Regions from separate parts of the Sphingomonas sp. PvP055 genome, predicted to be linked through region 4. Evidence: predicted binding sites of a transcription regulator. Region 4 holds the regulator's gene; each other region holds the start of a gene.
What was found. The regulator LexA, encoded in region 4, represses DNA repair genes until DNA is damaged. The targets are predictions, from matches to a motif close to GTTCCNCNCTTGTTCT.

Region 1 (5,943 bases), 160 kb from region 4:
ACATGTACGATTTCACCTTCCTGGCCCCCTGCCCGGCGAGCGGAATCATCATCCAGGGCGAAGCGGATGAAGTGGCGACTCCGGCGGCGACCCAGAAGCTGGTCGACAAGCTGCGGACGCAGAAGCACATCACGATCCACCACGACACGATTCCCAAGGCCAACCATTTCTTCGAACATGAAATGCCGCAGCTGATGGGGTCGGTGGACAAGTATCTCGACATGCGGCTCGACCCGAACTCGCCGATCCGCTGACGTATTCCGCCTTCCCCGCGATTGCGCGGGGAAGGCGGATGCTTTCAGGCGTAGGCGTAGGGCCCGCCCTTGGCGAGCGCCGCCTGATAGGCTGGCCGTGCGTGAATGCGATCGAGCCATGCTATCGTCGCCGGGCGCGACTCGTCCAGCCCCGCGCGGCTGCGCGCCGCTTCGAGCGGGAAGCTCATCATGACGTCGGCCGCGGTGAACGAGTCCCCGGTGAACCACGGGCGGCTGGCAAGCTCGCTCTCGACATAATCGAGGTGAACGTCGATCATCGGCTGGACGCGCTTTGCCGCCGTTTTTCCAACCACCGGGATCCGGTTCATCACCAGCAGCAACAGCAGCGGCGGCATCATCGATCCCTCGGCATAGTGCAGATATTGCCGATACCGCAGCGTCGCGTCGCGGTGCGCGGGCGGCCCCATTCTTCCGTCCGCCAGCTCGACGATGTAATCGACGATTGCCCCCGTCTCGATCACCACCTGACCAGCGGCGGTATCCTGCAGTACGGGGGACTTGCCGAGCGGATGGATCTTCTTGAGTTCCGGCGGGGCAAGCATCGTGGTCTTGTCCCGCTCGTAGCGAACGATGTCATACGGCAAGCCGAGTTCCTCGAGCAGCCACAGGATGCGCTGCGAACGGGAATTCTCGAGATGATGGACGATGAGCGACATTGGCTTCTCCTGTCGGCCTTCAACCGGCACGATACGAGTGAAATGCCCCGGACGACTACAAGGGTCCGGCGATCGTACGCAATTTCAGGTCGGTCGGCGATTCTGGTGGCGAGCGCTGCGGTCGGGACCGGACGCGCCGGACCATTGATCCCAAAACCATGAAAGGCCCGCCCTTGCAGGCGGGCCTTCCCAAGGTGTTCGACGGCAAGATCAGCCGTCCCGTAAAAGGGAGCGCGACGCGCACGTCGCGCTCCAGCCCCCCGGCCATCACCGCACGACTGGGGAATACCCTCACATCTCTTCGTCGCCGTCCATGTCCTCGGGTTCGGGGCCCGCCATCATTTCCTCGGCAACCTTGTCGGTCCGCGATCGGATCGCCTTTTCGAGGCGATCGCTCATCTCGACATTGTTCTTCAGGAAGGTCTTGGCGTTCTCGCGCCCCTGCCCGATGCGGACGCTGTCGTAGGAGAACCACGCGCCCGATTTCTCGACCAGTCCCGCCTTGACGCCAAGGTCGAGAATTTCCCCGATCTTGGAAACGCCCTGACCGTACATGATGTCGAATTCGACCTGCTTGAACGGTGGCGCGACCTTGTTCTTGACGACCTTGACGCGCGTGGCGTTGCCGATGATCTCCTCGCGATCCTTGATCTGCCCGGTGCGACGGATGTCGAGGCGGACCGAGGCGTAGAATTTCAGCGCGTTGCCGCCCGTCGTCGTCTCGGGGTTGCCATACATGACGCCGATTTTCATGCGGAGCTGGTTGATGAAGATCACCATGCAGCGCGACCGGCTGATCGAACCGGTCAGCTTGCGCAGAGACTGCGACATCAGACGCGCTTGCAAGCCGACGTGGCTGTCGCCCATCTCGCCCTCGATCTCGGCGCGCGGCACCAGGGCCGCAACCGAGTCGACGACGAGTACGTCGATCGCGTTCGACCGCACCAGCGTGTCGACGATCTCGAGCGCCTGCTCACCCGTATCGGGCTGCGACACGATCAGCTCGTCGATGTTGACGCCCAGCTTCTTGGCATAGACGGGATCGAGTGCGTGCTCGGCATCGACGAATGCGGCGGTGCCGCCCGTCTTCTGCGCTTCTGCGATGACGTGGAGCGCGAGCGTGGTTTTGCCGGAGCTTTCCGGGCCGTAGATCTCGATCACGCGGCCGCGCGGCAATCCGCCCACGCCAAGCGCGATGTCGAGACCGAGCGAGCCGGTCGAGATGACCTCGACCTGCATCGTCTGCTTCGACCCGAGCTTCATCGCCGAGCCCTTGCCGAACGCGCGATCGATCTGCGCCAGCGCAGCTTCGAGTGCCTTGGCGCGCTCTGCGCTCGCCTTATCCGTGGATGCCGCCATTTTGCTGTCGATCACTTTCAACGAAACCGCCATTGGAGCCTCCCGCTAGACCGAACGCCCATCGCGTTCAATGCATGGTGGCTATGTACTATGTTTGTTCACATAGAACAAGGGGCGAACACCAATTGACGCAAATCGGCGCTGGTTATGGTCTGACATTGCGCACAAGGACGCTCGATCACCGACGGTTATGGCGGACTGGTTGTCGCTTTCACGCTGAAAATACGCCGCTGCCCGGACCGCTCGAAGGTCCGTCGGCAAACGTCGCGTTTTAAGAAGGTGTCAGGCGAGCGCGTCGAGCGCCTTGGCGACTCCGTCCATCGTGAACGGCTTCGAGAGTGTCGGACGGTCCGCCCAGGCGTCGCCGACGCTGTCGTGCGATCCGCCGGTCGCGAAGACGAACGGAATGTTGCGCGCCGCCAGCGCTTCGGCGATCGGGAAGCTCTTCTCACCGCCCCGCAGATTGACATCGAGGATAGCAGCATCGATCCCGCCCGCGTCGACCAGCTGCAGTGCCGATCCGACACTGTCTGCGCTGCCGGCGAGCGATTTGCCCAGAACGTCGAGGAAATCCTCGATCATCATGGCGATCAGGGGCTCGTCCTCGACGACGAGAATGGACTGTGGAGAACTCATCCCATCGCCTCTAGTGCAGCGCGAGGAGCCGCGCTATCTCATTTTGTTCCTAACACCGCGCGCGTCGCCTCCGCAAGCTCCTGTACGGAAAAGGGTTTTGCGAGAAACGAAACGTTATCCAAATTAATCGACTTGCGCAGCGTCTCCTCGGCGTAGCCCGACATGAAGAGAATCGGCAGGTCGGGATATTGCGCGCGGGCATGCCGGACCATCGTCGGGCCGTCCATCAGCGGCATCATCACATCTGAGATCAACAGGTCAGGGCGCGGATTGTCCGCAAGCAGCTCGAGCGCGGCTTCGCCATTCTCGGCGGTCAGCACGGTATAGCCCTGTCGGCTGAGCGCGCGTTCGGCGACCGCGCGGACCATGTCCTCGTCCTCGACCAGCAGGATCGTGCCCGTTCCCCACAGGTCGACCGGCTTCTCGCGCGGGAGGACGCGTTGCGGGACCGGCTCGTTCAGCGCGCCTTCGGTATAGACCGGCAAATAGATCGTGAAGATCGCCCCATGCGCGGCCCGGCCGGGAGTCATCGGACCGGCATCCTTGCGATTGTCGGCGAAGATATAACCGCCCGACTGTTTGACGATGCCGTACACCGTCGACAGCCCGAGCCCGGTACCCTTGCCGACTTCCTTGGTGGTGAAGAACGGCTCGAAGATCTTGGGCAGGATTTCGGGCGGGATCCCCCCGCCGGTATCGCCGATTTCCAGCACCGAATAGTCGGCGGGCGGTAGGATGTCCGACCCAAGCTTGCGCACGTCCGCAGCGGTGACCGCATAGGTCTGGATCGACAAGGTGCCCGCGCCGCGCGGATCGTGCGTCATCATCGCATCCCGCGCGTTAACCGCGAGGTTGACCACGACCTGTTCGAGCTGCCCGGGATCGGCACGAACCGGGCTCAGATTGCGCCCGTGCTTGACCGTCAGCGTCACGGTTTCGCCCAACAGGCGCTTGAGCAGGTTCGACACTTCGGAAATGACGTCGGGCAGTTGCAGCACCTGCGGGCGCAGCGTCTGCTGGCGCGAGAAGGCGAGCAACTGGCGCGTCAGGCTGGCCGCGCGGTTCGAGTTGGCGCGGATCTGCTGGATGTCGTCATAATCACTGTCGCCCGGCGAATGGCGCATCAGCATCAGGTCACAATGCCCGATGATCGCGGTCAGGATATTGTTGAAGTCGTGCGCGACGCCGCCGGCGAGCTGCCCCACGGCCTGCATCTTGGTCGCTTGCGCGACCTCGCGCTTCAACCGGGTTTCCTCGCTATTGTCCTTCAGGCTCAGCAACACCGCGGCATCGCCCAGTCCGCGCGCCCCTGCGATCGACAGCGCGACCGGCTCGTCGGGATGATCCTTCAAGCGGACCGCAAGATCGGTCGAGTGCGTCGCACCCCCGGCGAAGCGGCGGATCGCATCCGCGACGACACCCTTGTCCTCGCGGACCAGCAAGTCCCCCGGATATAACGGCGGGCTGAGCGAATCGACCGCGGCGGCACGCGCAAACGCGTCGTTCATCTGGAGGAAGCGCCCGTCCGCGCCGATCAGCGCCACGCCGAACGGCATCAGCGCGACCAGGCTCTTGATGTGTGCGCCCGCGCTTTCGCCGATCGCGGGATGGCTACCGTCCTCCTCGTCGATCAAGGCGACGAGCATCGGGGCGTCCTCCCCATCCAGGAACGGAATCTGCAGCACGCGCAGCGGATTGCTCGTCATCCCCTCGCGTTCGAACCGCGCCATGCCGTGCGCGTCGGTAATCAGGAAGCGCGCGAAGTCCCGCCCCAGAATGTCGCCCTCACCCTCGCCCATCGCCCGCACGCGCAGCACGCGGTTGGCGGAGCGGATGCGACCGTCCGGGTTGATCAACGCCGCCATGATCCCCGCGCTGCCGAGCCGGTCGCCAGTCGGTCCAGACAGCAGCGTCTCCATCGTCCGCGCGAGGTCCAGCCCCTCGTTTCCGCGGAACCGCCAGACCAGCAGATTGCCGTCCTCCCCCGCGCGCGCCACGTCCGCGGTCAGCACCGTGCCGTGGACGACGAGGCGGTCGGTCCCCGCCGACCCGTCGCGCCATGCGGCGCGGCCGGCAGCGCTCAGCCGTTCGACCCCGCTTGCATCGAACGGCAAGCCGGGCGGGGTTGGAAACCCCAGGAAGATCGCTTCATAGCGATCGTTCGCGCAGACCAGTCGGCCTGCCCGGTCGGTCACCGCAATCGCGTCGGAACTGCTCTCGGCCAGCGCGCGGGCTATGCTCCAGTCGGGTTCGCTTGCGACGACGGTCGGTGACCGGAACAGCTGCCGGTACACCACCAGCGCCCCCCCGAGGACGAGCGTGGTCGCGAGGAACGTCCCGGCGAGCGGGATGCTGCCGACGACGCCCAGAATGACCAGCGCCGCGGCCAGACCGAACCCGCCCGCGATCAGCAGCGCGGAGCGGGCGGGCATATCGGTGGTCGATCTGGGTACGCGTGCCATGGGACCTCGTGTCGAAGCGTCAGGACTGGAGCAGGACGCACCACCGGTCGTTCAACCGGCGCTGCCCCCTCGTCCATCCGCACGCGTGTCGGAGGGACGAGGGTAACACCGTCTTTACCAGATACGCACGCGCTGTTCCGGCGTCAGGTACAGTTTTTGTCCTGCTTTCGGATCGAAGGCGGCGTACCACGGATCGAGATTGCGGACGACCCACGCGCGCTGCTCGGACGGGCTGTGCGGATCGGTGACGAGCCGCTGCTTGAGGTTCGCCTCGCGGTAGTTGCGCCGCCACACCTGCGCCCAGCCGAGATAGAAGCGCTGATCGCCGGTAAACCCGTCCAGCGTCGGTGCGGGGCGGTTGCCCAGCGCGTGATGATAGGCGTCATACGCCACCGTCAGCCCCGCGAGATCGGCGACGTTCTCGCCGAGCGTCAGCGCGCCCTTCACATGGACGCCGGGGAGCGGTTCATACGCGTCATATTCCTTGACCAGCGCATCGGTGCGACCCTTGAACGCGGCAACGTCGGCAGGCGTCCACCAATCGGTGAGTTCGCC
Region 2 (5,943 bases), 420 kb from region 4:
ATGCCAGATGCTCTGTCATGAACTGGCAATCGAGCAGCACGAACCCGCCTGCACGAAGGCGGGCTACGAGCCATGCGATCGCGACTTTCGACGCGTCACGCGCGCGGCTGACCATGCTTTCCCCGAAGAACGCCCGGCCGAGCGCCAGTCCGTACAGTCCACCGACCATCTCATCGCCGTCCCAGACTTCAATCGAATGCGCGAAGCCGAGCCTATGCAGGCGGTTGAACACGTCCTCTATCTGCGGATTGATCCAGGTGTCGGGGCGGTTTGGCACCGCTTCCGCACAGAGCCGCATCATCGCGCCGAACTGCTGGTCGGCGGTCACGCGGAAGCGGTCGCGTGCGATCGTCTTGCGCAGCGATTGCGAAAGGTGGAACCCATCCAGTGGAAGTACCGCGCGATCCTGTGGTTCCACCCAATAGATTTCATCGGCGGTCCGGCTGTCGGCCATCGGAAACACGCCGACTGCATACGCCCCCAGCACCAATTGCGGATCAAGCGGATCGATTGGTGGAACGTCGAGGATGGGCGAGGGAGGAGCCCTCATGCCGCGAGACGACGTTCGATCGCTTGCCAGAGCCGGCCGAAGGCGGCGGCGCCGGTTGAGCGCGGGGCGAAGCTGCCGATCGGCGCACGGCGTGCGGTAACTTGCTCGATCTGGCTCGCAGTAGGAATGACCGGCCAGTCAGGATGGCGCGCGAGCGCGTCGGCGTGGAGCTTGCGGCGACCGTCCACCATCGAGTGTACCGGCATGATATCCGTCCGCCCGCCGAGATGGGCAATCACGTCCGCCAGTGCGCGCTCCGACAGTGGGGAGGGGATGACGGGCACGACGATGAGGTCGGCCGCCCGCATTACCTGTTCGGTCGTCTCGGTCAGTCCGGGCGGGCAATCGAGCAGGATGCGATCGTAATCTTTACGCAGGCCGGCGAGGAGCTTCTGGAGCCGCTTCTTCTTGTCCATTTCGTGGAAAAGCAAATCCAGGCCGCGAAGCGATGAATCCGCGCCGATCAGGTCGAGCCGCGGGATTGCTGTCTTTTCGATCACCGTTTCGGGTGCCACGTCCTTGGCGAAGATCGACTGTGCCTGGCCATGGTGCTTGGGCACATCGGCATTGAGCGTCAGCAGGAAGCTGCTCGCCGCCTGCGGGTCGAGATCCCACAAGAGCGTGCGGCGGGAGGGACTGGATTGCTGCTGACCATGCCAGATTCACGGCAAGCGTGGTTTTTCCGACGCCGCCTTTCAAACTGTAGATCGCGATCGTCGACACCGGCAAAGCCCTTCGCTCAGGAACGGGCATCGTGCCGGATGCCGACGATGTGCGCAATAAAGGGTGGTTAGAGGTCGCAGAGCTGCTTGGGCTTACCCGGCTGTGTCAGCGTGACTGCCTTGACCGTGCCCGTCATTTCATAGCCGTCGGCCTTAAGCGGATCGCCAGCGTTTGCGGCGGTCAGCTTTACCGGGGTGCCGGTCTGCGTGCTGCGAACGAGCGCCTGCTTGTCGCCCTCGAAGAAGGTTACATACACCAAGCTATTGTCGGCGCAGCGGAACGTAGCTTCTTTCTTGATCGCCGGTGGAAGTTCGACCGGCGCACGGTTCGCGATTTCCGCCGCCATCGGGTCGGCAGAGACCGAAGTAACTTCGGTTGGCTTGTTATCACAGGCCGACAGCGCAAGAAGCGCGACGGCGGCGGCGGGGAGCAGTTTGTTGAGCATTCGATTTTCTTCGCGCACGCGGTACGTAGCGTCAAGACCCCGCTGTGGCGGCGCGTATCGGATCGACGCACTGCAGCAAATATTTCGTGGTAGCGTCATCATTACTCATGGAATTCGTCGAGGTCAGGAATTCGTCCGAAGGCGATCTTGGTGCCTATTCGATCGAGTCTTCCGCCGTTCTGGGGGCCTAGGCTCACTGCGTGTCGACCGAACTTCTCGTTGATCCGGTCCATTGCACGGCTCAACGCAAGTGTACGGGTTTCGCGGGCAAGTGGGTCGTCCGGATCAAGGAGGCCGAACAGCGATTGCTGCTCTCCGGCGACCGGTTCGATCTCCGCCAGCGTCACGCCGATCATGCGGACCTGAAAGTCACCAGGACGCGCCTTGCCTGCTGCGGCAAGCAGCGGGAACAGCGTTTCCAGGGCGGTCAGGACGACGAAGCTGTCCTGGGTCGCGGGCAGTTTGGCCGAACAGCGCCAGGCCGATTTGTCGTCCTCGAACCTTGCGTGCAGTACCAGCAGACGCGCCCGATACGCCTTGCGGCGCAGGCGGCTGGCTGCCTTCAGCGCGAGGCGGCGCGCGGTAAGCCGCACTGGCGCCCCGCTGCGTTTCCCGGGGGAGAGTACATGGCTGTGCCCGATCGACCGACTTTGCGTGGCCTTTTCCGGCAGGTCGACCCCGTGCAGCAGATACCACAAGCGATCGCCGTTGGTGCCGCCCCATGCATTTCCGGCATCACGCGGGCGCCGCTCGCAATATTGGCGGATGTCGTTGATGCCTTCCTGCGCGAGCCGGCGTTCCATCTTCGCGCCGATCCCGCTGATGTCGCGCAACTGCAGATCATACAGCCGCTGCGGCAGGGTTTCGGCGTGCAGGATGACGAGGCCGTCCGGTTTCTGCAGATCGGACGCGAGTTTGGCGAGCAGTCGGTTGGGCGCTATCCCGACCGAACTCGTCATGCAGTCCCCGATGTTTGCGCGGATTCCTGCCTTGATCCGGTGCGCTAGCGCGGTGGCGGCGGCAACGCTGTTTTCATTGTCGAGCAAGCGACATGCTACCTCGTCGATCGAGCACACCTTGGTCACCGGAATATGCCGCCAGATCTCGGCGACGATCGCGTCGTGGAACTCGACGTATTTGTCGTGCCGCGCGGGCGTGATGATGAGGTCGCGACACAGGCGCTTGGCCTCCCAAACCGGCGTGCCGGTCTTGATGCCGAACTTCTTCGCCTCGACGCTTGCTGCGATCGCCACCGTCGTGTCGCTGTCGATCGGCGCGACCAACACGGGTTTGCCCCGGAGCGCAGCGTCGAGCTGCTGCTCTACGCTGGCGAAGTAGCTGTTCAGATCGAGAAACAGCCAGCGCAGCGGGCGTCGCGGAAGCGCCAAAGCAGTTTCAGGGGACTCGAAGCGGGTTTGCATGGTTGCGGAACGATACCAGAACAATAGGAGCCCGAACAGCGCGTTTTCTGCGTAACGTAGCGCTGTTCGCGCGCTGCAAAGCGAAGCTTGCTTGCGGCTGGGCACCCGGACGCATAGCTATCCCTCATGCATACAACAGCGAACACGCTCGCCCTGATCGGCAATACGCCGCTTGTCCTGCTCAAGGGACCAAGCGAGGCCGCAGGCGCAGAAATCTATGGGAAGTGCGAATTCGCCAACCCGGGCGCTTCGGTCAAGGACCGGGCGGCGCTCGGGATCGTCGAGGATGCGGAGGCCCGCGGGGCGATCCTGCCGGGCGGGACCTTCGTCGAGGGTACCGCTGGCAATACCGGGATTGGGCTCGCGCTTGTCGCCAATGCCAAGGGGTACAAGACGATCATTGTCATGCCTGAGACGCAGAGCCGCGAAAAGATGGACACTCTGCGCGCACTTGGTGCCGAACTGGTGCTGGTTCCCGCCGCTCCTTATTCGAATCCCGGCCATTTCGTCCACACTTCGCGCCGAATTGCTGAGGAAACCGCCAATGCGGTGTGGGCGAACCAGTTCGACAATATCGCCAACCGTCGTGCGCACATCACCGGGACCGCCGAGGAAATCTGGAACCAGATGGACGGGCGCATCGACGGCTTTACCTGCGCTGCAGGTACTGGTGGGACGATCGCAGGGGTCGGCCTTGGTCTCAAAGCGCACGACGAGAATGTCTGCATCGCGCTGACCGATCCGCACGGGGCCTCGCTTTACGAATACTACGCCAATGGCGAGCTCAAATCGGAGGGGTCTTCGGTCGCGGAAGGGATCGGACAGGGGCGAATCACCGCCAACCTCGAAGGCGCCCCGATCGACACGCAATTCCGGATTTCCGACGCGGAAGGCATGGAGTGGGTGACGCGCCTGTTATCCGAAGAGGGGCTGTGCCTCGGTCTTTCGTCCGGGATCAACGTTGCGGGCGCAGTGCGACTTGCGCACCATCTCGGGTCGGGGTCGCGCGTCGTGACGATCCTGTGCGACACCGGCTTTCGGTACCTGTCGACTGTGTACAACCGGGAATGGTTGGAGGCGAAAGGACTGGCCGTTCCGCCGTGGCTGGCGGGCGATTAAGCTTTGCATCGACAGAGGCGTCAAAAGACGTTACATTTATACCACAGCCTATGAAAATCATCGCACAAGACGCAGCGCAAACGACGCAGCGGTTCCGGGTCGGGATGATCGGACTCGCTGCAGTTCTGCTGTTCATCGGACTCGCCGCTGCCATCTTCTCGACCGCCAACCATGACCGTCAGGTTGTGGCGATCGGGAGCGCACGTGCGGACGTGGTCGCCAATATCGTCTCCGGCGCCTCCGGTTCCACAGCGTCGGGAGTGAACAAGGAGCCGCTCGCCGAACTCGGCGTCGCTCCCAGTGCCGAAGTCGAGAACGCCACGGCGATCGACAATGCGATGATGCAGCCGGACGCCGCGCAGCAGTGATCGAATCGCGCATGACTCGACTGGCTTGGAAAACGCCTTCGCCGGTACGGGGATGTTCGGGGAAAATCCGGGAAATGATGTCGCTGCCCCCATTCTGTCGGGGATTCGGCGCCGCTTTCACATCCGCTCACCGAACACACCGGGAACGGCTTGATTTCTGGGAAATAGATTTGCGTTGAAAAGCGTGAGATTGACGGTCTCACCCTGCTGATCCCCGGGTTTCCCCTTGTATCCCCGACCCTCCCCGTGATACCTCTGGTCTAACAGGGGCATCCCGAACTCGCCTGCATTTTGCAGCGCTGGGAAGTGCAGGTTTGCACTTCCTGGGCCGGGGGAGGCTGGCTCGCTTGTGCGGGGTAAGCGTGGACGAACGTGGGGATTATCAGGGAGACGGTCTTGGCCTTGTCGATGACAAGGGCCGGGTCGCGATTCCTGCTTCTCTTCGGGCGACGCTGGCGGCGAATGCGCCGCGTGCGGATGGCAAGGATGGCGGAACGGTGATCGTCGGCGTCCATCCCAAGCACAAGTGCCTGCGCGCCTACGACCCGGCTTATGTGAAGATCCTGCGCGCTCAGCTCGATGCGCGCGAAGCTGCGCATACCGCCGCGGACGGCGAGCCCAATTATAATTTCAAGCGGCGCGGCGCGAGCGGCGAGCCGGTTCCGTTCGACGGTTCGGGGCGTTTCATCATGCCCGGCTTCCCGCGCGACTATGCCGGGATCGGGGAGCATGCGTTCTTCTGGGGGACGCTCGACTGGATCGAGATATGGGACCCCAGGACCTTGCTCGACGCCGAGGATGTCGATCCGGTAATGCAGGCGGCGTGCCGCTATCACTGCAAGACCAAGGGAGTCGCGCTGTGAGCGACACACCCGTCCTTTCCCCGCACGTCCCCGTGCTGCTCCACGAAGTGATCGACGCGCTCGCCATTGCCCCCGGCGAGACTCATGTCGACGCGACCTTCGGCGCTGGCGGCTACACTCGCGCAATGCTGGCGCAGGGCGCGCGCGTCATTGCGTTCGACCGTGACCCGGACGCGATCGCTGCCGGTGCAGCGCTGGTCGATACGTCCGATGGCGCGTTGATGCTCGTGCCTGCGACCTTCTCCGCGCTGGAAGCCGAGCTCGCCGCGCGGGATGCCGTGCCGGTGGCGGGCGTCACGTTGGATATCGGCGTATCCTCGATGCAGCTTGATCAGGCCGAGCGGGGGTTCAGCTTCCAGTCCGACGGTCCGCTCGACATGCGGATGAGCCAGGAGGGCGAAAGTGCCGCGGACTTCGTCAACATGGCGGACGAATCCGCGATTGCCGACGTGCT
Region 3 (5,943 bases), 960 kb from region 4:
CAGCGCGAGCGCCATGCCGATCACGAAGAACGGCCGCTCTGCGATCGCATGAAGGTCGAGCATCATGCCGACCGCGAGGAAGAACAGGCCGAGCAGGATCGAGCGGAACGGCTCGACATCGGCCTCCAGTTCGTGCCGGTACGGACTGTCGGCGAGCATGACGCCCGCGACGAACGCGCCGAGCGCGGTCGACAAGCCGAGCGCCTCCATGATCGCCGCCGCCGCGACGACGGTGAACAACGCCGCGAACACGAACATCTCGCGCTCGCCGAGATTGCCGATGATGCGGAAGAACGGACGCAGCAGGAACCGCCCCGCCAGCACCAGTCCCGCGACCGCCCCGACGGTGTACAGGAACAGCAACCATCCCGGCGGGCCATTGGCATCGGCGGGGTTACGCGACAGCACCGTCACGATCGTGATGAGCGGGACGATCGACAGATCCTGGAACAGCAGGATCGAGAAGGCCCGTTCGCCGAACGGGGTTCGCATGCGCCCGGCAGATTGCAGCATGGGGAGCACCTGCGCGGTCGACGACAACGCCAGCGGAAGCCCGAGCACGAGCGCCGCCGCGCCCGAGAAATGCGTCGCGACCCAGACGACCGCGGTCACGGCAAGGCCGCACGCGACGACTTGCAGCGCACCCAGACCGAAGATTTCCTTCTTTAGCGCCCATAGTCGCGACGGATTGAGTTCGAGACCGACGATGAACAGCAGCAGTGTGATGCCGAGCTCGGCGACACCGATCTTGGATTGCGCGTTGCCGACGAGATGGAGCACCTGCGGCCCGGCAACCGCGCCGGCGACCAGATAGCCCAGCGTCGCGCCGAGCCCCAGCCGCCGGAAGATGAGAACGAAAACGAGAGCGAAACCGCCAAGGACGACACCGTCGAACAGCAGCGATTCGCTCATGCCGGCGTCTTTGCGGTCGCGCCGTGTGCAGCGTCGGCGGCCGCCTCGAACGCGAGGCGGATCGACGCATGGCGCGCGCTATGCGGCAAAACGGGGGTCAACACCTCGAACCCCGGCCAATCCGGCACGGGCCCCTCGCCTGCCAACCAGGCCGCGACCGCATCGCGCGCCGCAGACAGTTCGTCGGCCGACTTGCCGATCGCCTCCGCACCGAGCAGCGACGCCGATGCCTGCCCGAGCGCACAGGCCCGCACCAACATGCCGAGATCGGAAACCCGCCCCGCAGAATCCACTGCGACGTCGACGGTCACCCGGCTGCCACAGATCGGCGAACGCTTTTCCGCGCTCCCCATCGGATCGGGCAAGCGGGCGTGATGCGGGATCGTCGCGGCGAGGCGAAGGATTTCGGTATTGTAGAGCGGCGCGGTCATGCACCGTATGTAGGCAGCGCAAGCGCCTCAGTCACCCCGCTTGGTATCTTTCACTCGACGCGCCGGCTCGGTGCGCCCCAATGTCGGTTCGAACAGCGGCAGCCCCTTGCGCCGACGATCGACGAAATCGGCGATCCCGGCGCTCGTCACGTTGAGCAGCGGATAGACGCGCGCGGATTTCAGCCAGATCGGGCGTTGGGTCGGTCCGCCCCCCATGGTGTCGGTCACCAGCACGACCAGCAGGAAACCCAGGCTGACCAGGATCAGCCCCTTCACCGCGCCAAAGCCGAACCCGAGTGCACGATCGATCGGCCCGATGATCGAGTCGCGGGTTCGTGCCCCGACGGCATTCGCGATCATCCGACCGATGATATAGGTTCCCCCCGCGAGCAGCGCGAACGCCAGGACCGCGGCCCCCGCGGTCGTGCCGACGATGCCGGTCAGCGCGTGGGTCAAGGGTATGTGGAACAGCTTGACCGCGAAGACGATCGCTACCCAGGCGAACAGCGACAGGAATTCGGTAACGAACCCCCGCGCCACGCCCAACATGGCCGCGCCGCCAACGGCAATGAGGACGACGATGTCGAGCGCGGTCAGGTTCATGATCGCGCCATATCCGCACCGCATGGGGTGAGTCGAGGGCGCGCTATCCGAACGCGCCGGATCCGACAGGTCACTTCCCGAGCATATGCTCGACGAAGGCCCCCAGCGTGCGAAATCCGGTCAGCTTGAGCGAACTCTTCTCGTCGGTCACCGCCGATGGCAACAGTGCGCGTTCGAACCCGAGCTTGCCCGCTTCCTTCAACCGCAGCGCGGAATGCGCGACCGTCCGGATTTCGCCCGACAGCGCGATCTCCCCGAACGCGACCGCATCGACCGGGACCGGGCGTTCGCTGAGTGCGGACACCAGCGCCGCCGCGACCGCGAGGTCCGCCGCCGGATCCTGCACGCGGTAACCGCCCGCGATGTTGAGATAGACTTCGCACGCCGAGAAGCTGAGCCCGCAGCGCGCCTCCAGCACCGCGAGCACCATCGCGAGCCGACCGCTGTCCCACCCGACCACCGCACGCCGCGGCGTCGCGCCGCTGGCAAGGCGGACGACCAGCGCCTGGATCTCGACCAGGACCGGGCGGGTTCCCTCGAGCGCGGGGAAGACGGTGGTGCCCGTCACGCCTTCCTCGCGCTGGGTGAGGAACAGCGCGGAGGGGTTGGCAATCTCGGTCAGGCCCTCAGCAACCATCGCGAACACACCGATCTCGTCGGTGCCGCCGAAGCGGTTCTTGATCGCGCGCAGGATGCGATACTGGTGGCTGCGCTCGCCTTCGAAGCTGAGCACGGTGTCGACCATATGTTCGAGCACACGCGGCCCGGCGATGCTGCCGTCCTTGGTGACGTGCCCGACCAGGACCACCGCGGTGCCGCGTTCCTTGGCGAAGCGGATCAGTTCCTGCGCCGACGCCCGAACCTGGCTGACCGTCCCGGGCGCGCCTTCGATCAGGTCGGAATGCATCGTCTGGATCGAATCGATCACCAACAAGGCCGGCGGCGTCGCTTGTGACAGCGTCGTCAGGATGTCGCGCACAGACGTCGCCGCGGCGAGCATCACCGGCGCGTTACCAAGCCCCAGCCGTCGTGCGCGCAAGCGCACCTGATCCGCGGCTTCCTCGCCGGACACATAGGCCACCGGCAGCCCGGCGATCGCCATCTTCGCCGCGGCCTGCAACAGCAGCGTCGACTTGCCGATCCCGGGATCGCCGCCGATCAGCGTGGCGGACCCCTCGACGAAGCCGCCGCCCAGCGCGCGGTCGAGCTCGGCGATCCCCGACGCCATCCGTTCGGGCAGCGTGATCTCGGCATCCAGCCCGACGAGCTGGATCGACCGCCCGCCGCCGATGAGATTATGCTTGGCCTGAAACGGGGTAACGGTCGCCCCCGCATCCTCGACCATCGTGTTCCATTCGGAACAGTCACCGCACTGCCCCGCCCAGCGCGGCGAGACCGAACCGCAGGACTGGCACACGTAACGCTTTTGAGGTTTCGCCATGGCCGCGGCTTAGCGCAATCGGAACGTTAAGGGAACAGGGTTCCCGCCTGCACGCGGTCCCTTCTCCGTCCGCACCAGATCCAGATCAGGAAGGTATTCACAGGAAAATTAACGAAACATTTGGATTTTCGAGCAATTTTCAGATGAGACCTCGGAGTTCCCCATGCAGCGTATCCTTTACATCAGCACCGCCCGAAGCGACTTTGATACCGCCGCCCTGGACGGCATTCTGCGCGCGTCGCGGCGAAACAATGCAGCGGCGGGGGTTACCGGCCTCCTCCTGTTCGGGGGACGGCGATTTCTCCAGGCGCTGGAAGGGCCCGAGCCGGCTGTCGCTGGCGTGTTCGATCGGATTGCGCGAGACCCGCGCCACTTTGCGGTCGTCAAACTGTCGCGCAAGACGATCGAGACGCGGATGTTCGGCGAATGGGCGATGGGCTATCGCCCGGCACGGACGCCTGGCGACAGTTTCGAAACGGACGATCTGCGCACGATCGTCGAGCGCCTCGTCGAGCCGATCGACGACGTCACGCTCCGTGCGGAGTTCACGTCGTTCGCGGCGCTCCACGCGGCTGCCTGACCGGTCCGTCCCGTGCACGCCGCTTGTCCGGTTTGGTGGAACAGGTATAGCAGCCGCCGGGGACCCATAGCGATGCACAATATTGACGATTGTCGTGTTGCCTTGGCGGCCAATCCACATGTCGCCGAAATTCTGGCAAAAGTCTGCGAACTCACCGGCATGGGGTTTGCTGCCGTCGCGCATGTAACCGACCAGACGTGGACCGCTTGTCATGTCATCGACCGAGTCGAGTTCGGCCTCGACGCGGGCGACGAACTCGATCTCAAGACCACGATCTGCAACGAAATTCGCGATCATGGCAGACCGGTCGCGTTCGACAGCGCGTCGAACGACAGCGACTGGCAAATGCACCCCACCCCGATCCTCTACGGGTTCGAGAGCTACATCTCGCTGCCGATCACCTTGTCCGACGGCCAGTTCTTCGGGACGATCTGCGCGCTGGACCCCGCGCCGGCCAAGGTCGACCGGCCCGAAGTCATCGCGACGATGCAGCGTTTCGCAAAGGAGATCGCGGCGATCCTCGAATCGCGCGCGCCCTAACCGCGCGCAGGGATCTCCAGGCCGCGCTGGACCGCAGGCCGCGCCAGCGCCCGGTCGAGCCAGCCGCGCACATTGGTGAACGCTTCGAACCCGACCAGATCGCCAGCGCCGTAAAAGTCGACGAGACCGCGGACCCAGCCAATCATCGCGATATCCGCGATCGTATAGGCGTCGCCCAGAAACCACGTCTTCCCCGCCAGATGCGCGTCCATCACGCCGAGCAACCGCTTGGCCTCGGCGACGTACCGATCGCGCGGCCTTTTGTCCTCATAGTCCTTGCCAGCGAACTTCACGAAGAAGCCGACCTGCCCGAACATCGGCCCCACCCCACCCATCTGGAACATCACCCACTGGATCGCGTGCAACCGCTCCACCGGGTCGGTCGGGAGGAACTTGCCCGTCTTTTCCGCAAGGTACAGCAGAATCGCACCGGATTCGAACAACCCTAGCGGAACCCCGCCCGGGCCGTCCGGATCGAGGATCGCGGGAATCTTGCCATTGGGATTGAGCGACACGAACGCGGGCGTCTTTAGATCGTCCTTAGCGAAATCGATCAGATGCGGTTCGTACGGAAGCCCGGTTTCCTCGAGCATGATCGACACTTTCACCCCGTTGGGCGTCGGCAGCGAATAGAGTTGCAGCCGGTCGGGATGCTGCGCGGGCCATTGCTGCGTGATCGGGAAACGCGAAAGATCGGTCATGGCGGGACTCCGGGCTAAGGGGTGGCTTCGTGGGAGATAGTCATCCCCCATAGGCTTCGCTATGGCCGCGGCGATGGACGCAACCGATCTCCGCGTGGCCCTGTTCAGCGGCAACTACAATTACACGCGCGATGGTGCGAACCAGGCGCTCAACCTGCTGGTCGGGCACCTGCTGGAAAAGGGTGCGAGCGTGCGCATTTACGCCCCCACCAGCCGACGGCCCGCATTCGCCCCGACCGGCGACCTCGTCAGCGCCCCGTCGTTCAAGTTTCCGGGACGCGGAGAGTATAAGATCTCGCGCGGATTCAACGCGCGGCTCCGCAGCGACCTGGAAGCGTTCGCGCCCAATTTGATCCACGTGTCCGCCCCCGACATCCTGGGCCACGCTGCCGTGCGCTATGGCGAGGAGCACGATATCCCGGTCGTCGCCTCCTACCATACGCGGTTCGAGACCTACATGAGCTACTACGGGCTCGGGTTCCTCGTCCGGACGCTGGTGCGGATCCAGGCGAAATTCTACTCGCGCGTCGACGAAGTGCTCGCGCCGAGCCAGATGATGGGCGAGATCCTGCGCGAATGGGGCGTGCCGACCTCGGTCAGCCGCTGGTCCCGCGGGGTGAACCACGATCGCTTCACCCCGGCCCGACGCGATCTCGCGTGGCGCCGCAGCCTCGGCATCGCCGACGACGAGATCGCGGTCGGTTTCCTGGGGCGTCTCGTCAAGGAAAAGGGCCT
Region 4 (5,943 bases):
GCGTTGGTCGCGGTCGGCTATACGCTGCTGACGGGGGCGGAGGTGCCGACGATCCGCTCGTGCGTCGCGGCGTTGTGCGTCCTGCTCGCACTCGCGCTGGGGCGGGAGGCGTTGACCTTGCGGCTGGTCGCAGCGGGCGCGCTGGTGGTGTTGCTGCTCTATCCGGAGTCGCTGGCCGGGCCGAGTTTCCAGCTTTCCTTCGCAGCGGTGGCCGCGATCATCGCGTGGAACGATCATCCGGGGATCCGCGGCTTCGCCGCGCCGCGGGAAGAGCCTCGGCTGAAACGCTTGGGGCGAAGTCTGGGATCGTTGCTGATGACGGGTCTGGTGGTCGAGGCGGCGTTGCTGCCGATCTCGCTCTATCATTTCCAGAAGGCGGGGGTGTACGGCGCGGTCGCCAACATCTGTGCGATCCCGCTGACGACGTTCGTCATCATGCCACTCGAGGCGGCGGCGTTGCTGTTCGATACCGCGGGCCTCGGGGAACCCTTTTGGTGGGTCACGCGCCAAGCGATCGAGCTGCTGTTGTGGATCGCGCGGACGACCGCGGCGATCCCGGGGTCGGTCGCACCGCTACCGGCGATGCCCGGCGCTGCCTATGCCGCGATGGCGATCGGCGGGATCTGGGTTACGCTATGGCGGACGCGGTGGCGTGCCCTTGGGGTCGTCCCGTTCGCGATCGGTGCGACCTGGGCGATTGCGACACCCGCCCCCGACGTGCTGGTCACCGGTGATGGGCGTCATGTCGCGATCCGCACGGCGCAGGGCGACGTCGCGCTGCTGCGCGATCGGACCGGGGATTATACCGCGGACATGCTGGCGCAGGGCGGCGGCGTGGCGGGGCTACCGGTCTTGTGGTCGGACCAGCGCGATGCGCGCTGCAGCCGCGATCTGTGCCTGGCGGAACGCGCTACGGGTAATCGCCGCTGGACCGTGCTGGCCACCCGCAGCGCCTATACTGTCCCGATCGATGCGCTGCTCCACGCCTGTGCAACCGCGGATATTGCGATCAGCGACCGCAGGCTTCCGCGCGGCTGTCACCCCCGGTGGTTGCGGCTCGATCGCGCTACGCTGGCGCGGACGGGGGGCGTGACGATCACCTTTTCCGCGCCGTCCTTCTGGCCGACCGGGAAGGGACCCGGTTCGCCAACCATCAAGATGGTACGCCATCCGGAAGACGCGCACCCGTGGATCCTGCCGCCCGAGCGGCCCCGATCCTATCCTGCCCGCCGCCACGGCTTCCGCTGGCGGCATGCCATGCCGGGTCAGTCGTACCGGCGCAGCAATCCGGCAAGCTTGCCCTGAACACGGACCTGCGCAGGTGTGTAGCGCTGCGGATCGTAGGCCCGGTTCGCCGGATCGAGCCGCACCATCGCGCCTTCGCGGCGGAAGAACTTGAGCGTCGCTTCGCTGTCGTCGATCAGCGCCACGACGATCTCGCCGTCGCGCGCGATGTCCTGGCGCTTGATCAGCGCATAATCGCCATCGAGAATCCCGGCCTCGACCATCGAATCCCCTGCGACTTCCAGCGCATAATGTTCGCCGCCGCCGAGCAGGGCCGCCGGCACCGACAACATCGACGCACCCTCGAACGCCTCGATCGGCATACCGGCCGCGATCCGGCCGTGGAGCGGGATCTCGATCACGTCGTTGGCGGGGGCGGGCAGGACGCGGACGTTGGCGGGCGCTGCTTCGGGCGTGGCGCGAACCGGGGTCTTCGTGCCGCGTTCGGGCATCTTGAGCACTTCGAGCGCGCGCGCCCGATTGGGGAGGCGGCGGATGAACGCGCGTTCTTCCAGCGCGCTGATCAAGCGGTGGACCCCCGACTTGGATTTCAGGTCGAGCGCTTCCTTCATTTCCTCGAACGAGGGCGAGACTCCCGTCTCCTCCAGCCGGTCGTTGATGAAGCAGATCAACTCATGCTGTTTGCGTGTAAGCATTCCGGGCCCTTTCGTCGGAACAGACGACGAACCTATACGGAACATAAAGTCAGGCGTCAAGCGATCGGCAGGATTTCCACCGAGTCGCCCACCGCAGCGGCCGGCGCGAAGGGCGCGCGCACGATCATGCAATCCGCCCCGGCAAGCGTCTTGAGCAGCGACGAGTCCTGCCGCTCGGCGACATAGACGCGTCCATCGCGCGTAACCGCGCGCATGTAATCCTGCCGCCGATCGTTTTCGCGCACGGGGGCGCCGAGAATGGCGGGGTAGAAAACGGGGTGCGGATCGCGCGCACCCGCCATCGCGGCGATCAGCGGTTTCAGGAAGATCGTTGCGGTGACGAAGGCCGACACCGGGTTACCCGGAAGACCGAGGACCAGCATGTCGCCGATCTTCCCCGCGAGCATCGGCTTGCCCGGGCGCAGCGCGATCCGCCAGAAGTCGATCGCGCCACCCGCCGCTGCCAGCGCCGGACGGATCAGGTCGTGATCCCCGACCGATGCGCCGCCGGTGGTCACCAGGATATCGGCTTCGACCGTCCGGAACGCATCGGTGATCGTGTCGAGCCGATCGGGGAGGATCCCAAGATCGATGATCTCCACGGGAAGGTCGGCCAGCATTGCCGCCAGCATCACCCCGTTCGATTCCGGCAAGGTCCGGTCGCTCAAGGGCGCGCCGGGCAGGGTGAGTTCATCCCCGCTCGCCACGATCGCGACGCGCACCCGGCGCGCGACCGTCAGGCTGCCGTGCCCGCCGCTTGCCGCGAGCGCGATCCGTGCTGGTGTCAGCCGGTCGCCCATCGCGATCAGCGTATCGTTATGGGTGAAATCGATCCCGGCGCGCCGGATATTGCCACCACGCACCGGCCCGTCGCCCGACCGTCGAACGATATCGCCATCGCGGGCGGCTTCCTCCTGGACGAGCACCGCGTCGGCGCCTGGCGGGAGCGCCGCACCGGTGAAGATGCGCACGGTTTCACCCGCGCCGAGGGTGCCGTCGAACGGGTTGCCCGCCGCACTTTCGCCGATCAGCCGCAAGGGGCCGCCCAGATCATCGAAGCGAACGGCGTAGCCGTCCATCGCCGACAGGTCGCGCGCGGGTTGCGTCCGATTGGCGGCGACGTCGCTGGTTGCCCATCGCCCCGCGGCGGCGCGCAACGGCACGGTTTCCGTCGCAATGACAGGCGCGAGCGCAAGGAGCCGGGACAGCGCGTCGGCAACGGCAAGCAGGGCGGGGGGCTGAGTCATTAGGCGTTCCCTAACGTCTTGAACCAGTGTCCGTCGACCCCCGACGATCGGCGATAAGTGATGCAGACCGGCCACAGTCCGTCAGCGACTTTAACGATGCGGGTGCAGCGTCCAACTTTGTCATAATTCAGCAACAATCGCTGTCTAGCGCCCCGGTCACGGAAGCCTCCACACAGCAAAACCCAAGCGCGCGCGACACCGATGGTGCGGGCGACGGCGTCGGGCGGCGGCTTGCCGAGTTCGATCAAAGGGGAAATTCGTGACCAAGACCGTCGTCAAATCGCTGTTGCTCGCCGGGGCCGCCGGCTCCGCTTTGTTCGCCACGGGCACGGCACTGGCGCAGACCGCGAGCGATCCCGCCGCGGCCGCCACGGCGACGGTCGGTGCGTCGGCCAGCCAGGACGGGCTGGGCGACATCGTCGTGACCGCCGAGCGCCGCACCGAAAACCTGCAGAAGGTGCCGATCTCGGTCGGTGTCGTCGGCGGTGACGATTTGCGCGCGTTCCAGAGCGGCGGCGGCGACGTGCTCGAACTCGCCAACCGCGTTCCCGGCCTGTACGCCGAGACGACCACCGGGCGCATCTTCCCGCGCTTCTACATCCGTGGTCTGGGCAACATCGATTTCTATCTCGGCGCGTCGCAGCCGGTGTCGATCATCCAGGACGACGTCGTGCTCGAGCATGTCGTTCTCAAGTCTAACCCGGTGTTCGACGTCCGCCAGGTTGAAGTGTTGCGCGGCCCGCAGGGCACGCTGTTCGGTCGCAACACCACCGCGGGCATCATCAAGTTCGACACCAACCGCCCGACCAACGACTTCCACGGTCGCGCATCGGCCTCCTACGGCAGCTACAATACCGCGACGCTCGATGCAGGGATCGGCGGGCCGATCGTCAAGGACGTGCTGTCGTTCCGCGTGTCGGGGCTGGTCCAGCACCGCGATAACTGGGTCGACAATACCTACACCGGCGTCAGCGCGGACGGCACCGTCGGCGGCAAGGACAAGCTCGGCGGGTTCGATGAGCGCGACGTCCGCGTCCAGTTGATGCTGACCCCCCCCGACACCGGCTTCACCGGCCTGTTGTCGGCACATGCACGCGATTATAGCGGCACCTCGACGATCTTCCATCGCGGCGCGCTCAAGCGCGGGTCGAACGACGTCAGCGCAGAGCCGCGCGCATCGGTCGCGCTCGACGAAGCGGCGAACAACCCGCAGGCGTACAAGACCTATGGCGGCTCGCTGAACCTCAAGAACGACTTCGGCGGGGTCGTGCTGACCTCGATCAGCGCGTGGGAGACGACCTCGGGCTACAGCCGCGGCGACACCGACGGCGGGGCCGCGACCAACTTCACCGGCCCCCGCTTCTACGGCGAGAGCCAGGGCCGGATCCGCGATCTCGACCAGCTGACGCAGGAAGTCCGGTTGTCTGACGACGGCACCGGGCGATTCAAGTGGCAGATCGGCGGGATGTACTTCGAGTCGCGCGACGTGACCGAATTCGCACAGCGCGGCGTGTTCCTGACGCAGCCTGATCTCAACGGCACCCGCCCCAACCCCAACAACCGCGTGCTGCTGCGCGACATCAACACCTCCTATGCCGGCTTCGGGCAGGTCAGCTACGAGATCGTGCCGAAGCTGACGCTGACCGGCGGCGTGCGCGTCACCAACGACACCAAGTCGACCCGGTTGCTCGTAGCCAACGCCAATGCGGCGGGCGTGTCGAGCTACACCGGGCGTCGCTACGTCCGCCTGTCGGACACGCAGCCGAGTTGGGACGCGAGCGCACTGTACCAGTTCGACCGCAACGTCAGCGTCTATGCCCGCGTCGCGCGCGGCTTCCGCGGGCCGACGATCCAGGGCCGTTCGGCGGTGTTCAACGCGGACTTCACCACCGCCAATTCCGAGACGATCATGTCGTATGAGGCGGGCGTGAAGTCGAACCTGTTCGGCAACACGCTGCGCTTCAACGCGACCGGATTCTATTACGAAGTCAGCGACATCCAGCTGAACGGCAACGATTCCTTCGGCAACGGCGTGCTGTTCAACGCGGACAAGGCGAAGGCGTGGGGCGGAGAGGCCGAACTGACGTGGCGTCCGGTGCGCCAGTTGACGCTCGGGCTCGGCGGCAGCGTGCTCCACTCCGAGATCAACGACCCGCGCGTCTTCGCGCAGGTCTGCATCCTGGGCGGCGTGATCACCTGCACGGTGCAGGACCCGACGATCAAGGTGGGCGCGAACACCTTCGCCCAGATCGACGGCAATCCGCTGCCGAATGCGCCGAAATATCAGTTCAATGCGACCGCGCGCTACGACGTGCCGCTCGGCAACGGCGGGTCGCTGTTCCTCGCGGGCGATGCCAACGTCCAGGGCTACACCAGCTTCGTGCTGTACAAGACCGCCGAGTTCACCTCGGACGGCACGTTCGAGGCCGGCCTCAAGGCGGGCTATGTCGCGCCCGACAACAAGTATGAGCTGGCGGTGTTCGTCCGCAACCTCACCAACGAGAAGAACCTCAAGGGCGTGATCGAGAATTACAACGCCGCCGTGTTCAACGATCCGCGCATCATCGGCGTGTCGTTGGCGGGCAAGTTCTGACGCGATCCCGCCGCGCCCCCCGCCGCTTTGCGGTTGGTGGGCGCGGCGGCTCTGGCGTGGGCGCGCTTCCGGTGGCAAGAGGCGCGCATGCTGGTAAATCACGTTCTCTTCCTCGACGGCGAGGCGCTCGTCATCGACAAGCCCGCCGGGCTCCCGGTCGACC

Region 1: a site for LexA is predicted at 2,395-2,410, ahead of recA (recombinase RecA). Genes of this name have one in related genera too.
Region 2: a site for LexA is predicted at 3,157-3,172, ahead of ABIC16_RS06855 (Y-family DNA polymerase). Genes of this name have one in related genera too.
Region 3: a site for LexA is predicted at 3,408-3,423, ahead of radA (DNA repair protein RadA). Genes of this name have one in related genera too.

Annotation. Positions count from the first base shown of each region.
Region 1 is NZ_JBEPNS010000001.1:1,683,473-1,689,415, reverse strand. Features, by position in the region: gene ABIC16_RS08165 (alpha/beta hydrolase) at 1-254, shown strand, start outside; gene ABIC16_RS08160 (glutathione S-transferase family protein) at 299-931, opposite strand; gene recA (recombinase RecA) at 1,223-2,323, opposite strand; gene ABIC16_RS08150 (response regulator) at 2,573-2,926, opposite strand; gene ABIC16_RS08145 (response regulator) at 2,965-5,388, opposite strand; gene ABIC16_RS08140 (M13 family metallopeptidase) at 5,503-5,943, opposite strand, start outside.
Region 2 is NZ_JBEPNS010000001.1:1,415,306-1,421,248, forward strand. Features, by position in the region: gene aat (leucyl/phenylalanyl-tRNA--protein transferase) at 1-550, opposite strand, end outside; partial or broken gene ABIC16_RS06845 (ParA family protein) at 547-1,303, opposite strand; gene ABIC16_RS06850 (hypothetical protein) at 1,341-1,820, opposite strand; gene ABIC16_RS06855 (Y-family DNA polymerase) at 1,820-3,139, opposite strand; gene ABIC16_RS06860 (cysteine synthase A) at 3,266-4,258, shown strand; gene ABIC16_RS06865 (hypothetical protein) at 4,309-4,626, shown strand; gene ABIC16_RS06870 (division/cell wall cluster transcriptional repressor MraZ) at 4,989-5,489, shown strand; gene rsmH (16S rRNA (cytosine(1402)-N(4))-methyltransferase RsmH) at 5,486-5,943, shown strand, end outside.
Region 3 is NZ_JBEPNS010000001.1:2,797,989-2,803,931, forward strand. Features, by position in the region: gene ABIC16_RS13205 (cation:proton antiporter domain-containing protein) at 1-912, opposite strand, end outside; gene ABIC16_RS13210 (iron-sulfur cluster assembly scaffold protein) at 909-1,343, opposite strand; gene ABIC16_RS13215 (CvpA family protein) at 1,371-1,946, opposite strand; gene radA (DNA repair protein RadA) at 2,017-3,387, opposite strand; gene ABIC16_RS13225 (BLUF domain-containing protein) at 3,551-3,967, shown strand; gene ABIC16_RS13230 (GAF domain-containing protein) at 4,070-4,507, shown strand; gene ABIC16_RS13235 (glutathione binding-like protein) at 4,504-5,208, opposite strand; gene ABIC16_RS13240 (glycosyltransferase family 4 protein) at 5,282-5,943, shown strand, end outside.
Region 4 is NZ_JBEPNS010000001.1:1,838,604-1,844,546, forward strand. Features, by position in the region: gene ABIC16_RS08885 (ComEC/Rec2 family competence protein) at 1-1,305, shown strand, start outside; gene lexA (transcriptional repressor LexA) at 1,266-1,940, opposite strand; gene ABIC16_RS08895 (molybdopterin molybdotransferase MoeA) at 1,997-3,187, opposite strand; gene ABIC16_RS08900 (TonB-dependent receptor) at 3,447-5,780, shown strand; gene ABIC16_RS08905 (RluA family pseudouridine synthase) at 5,868-5,943, shown strand, end outside.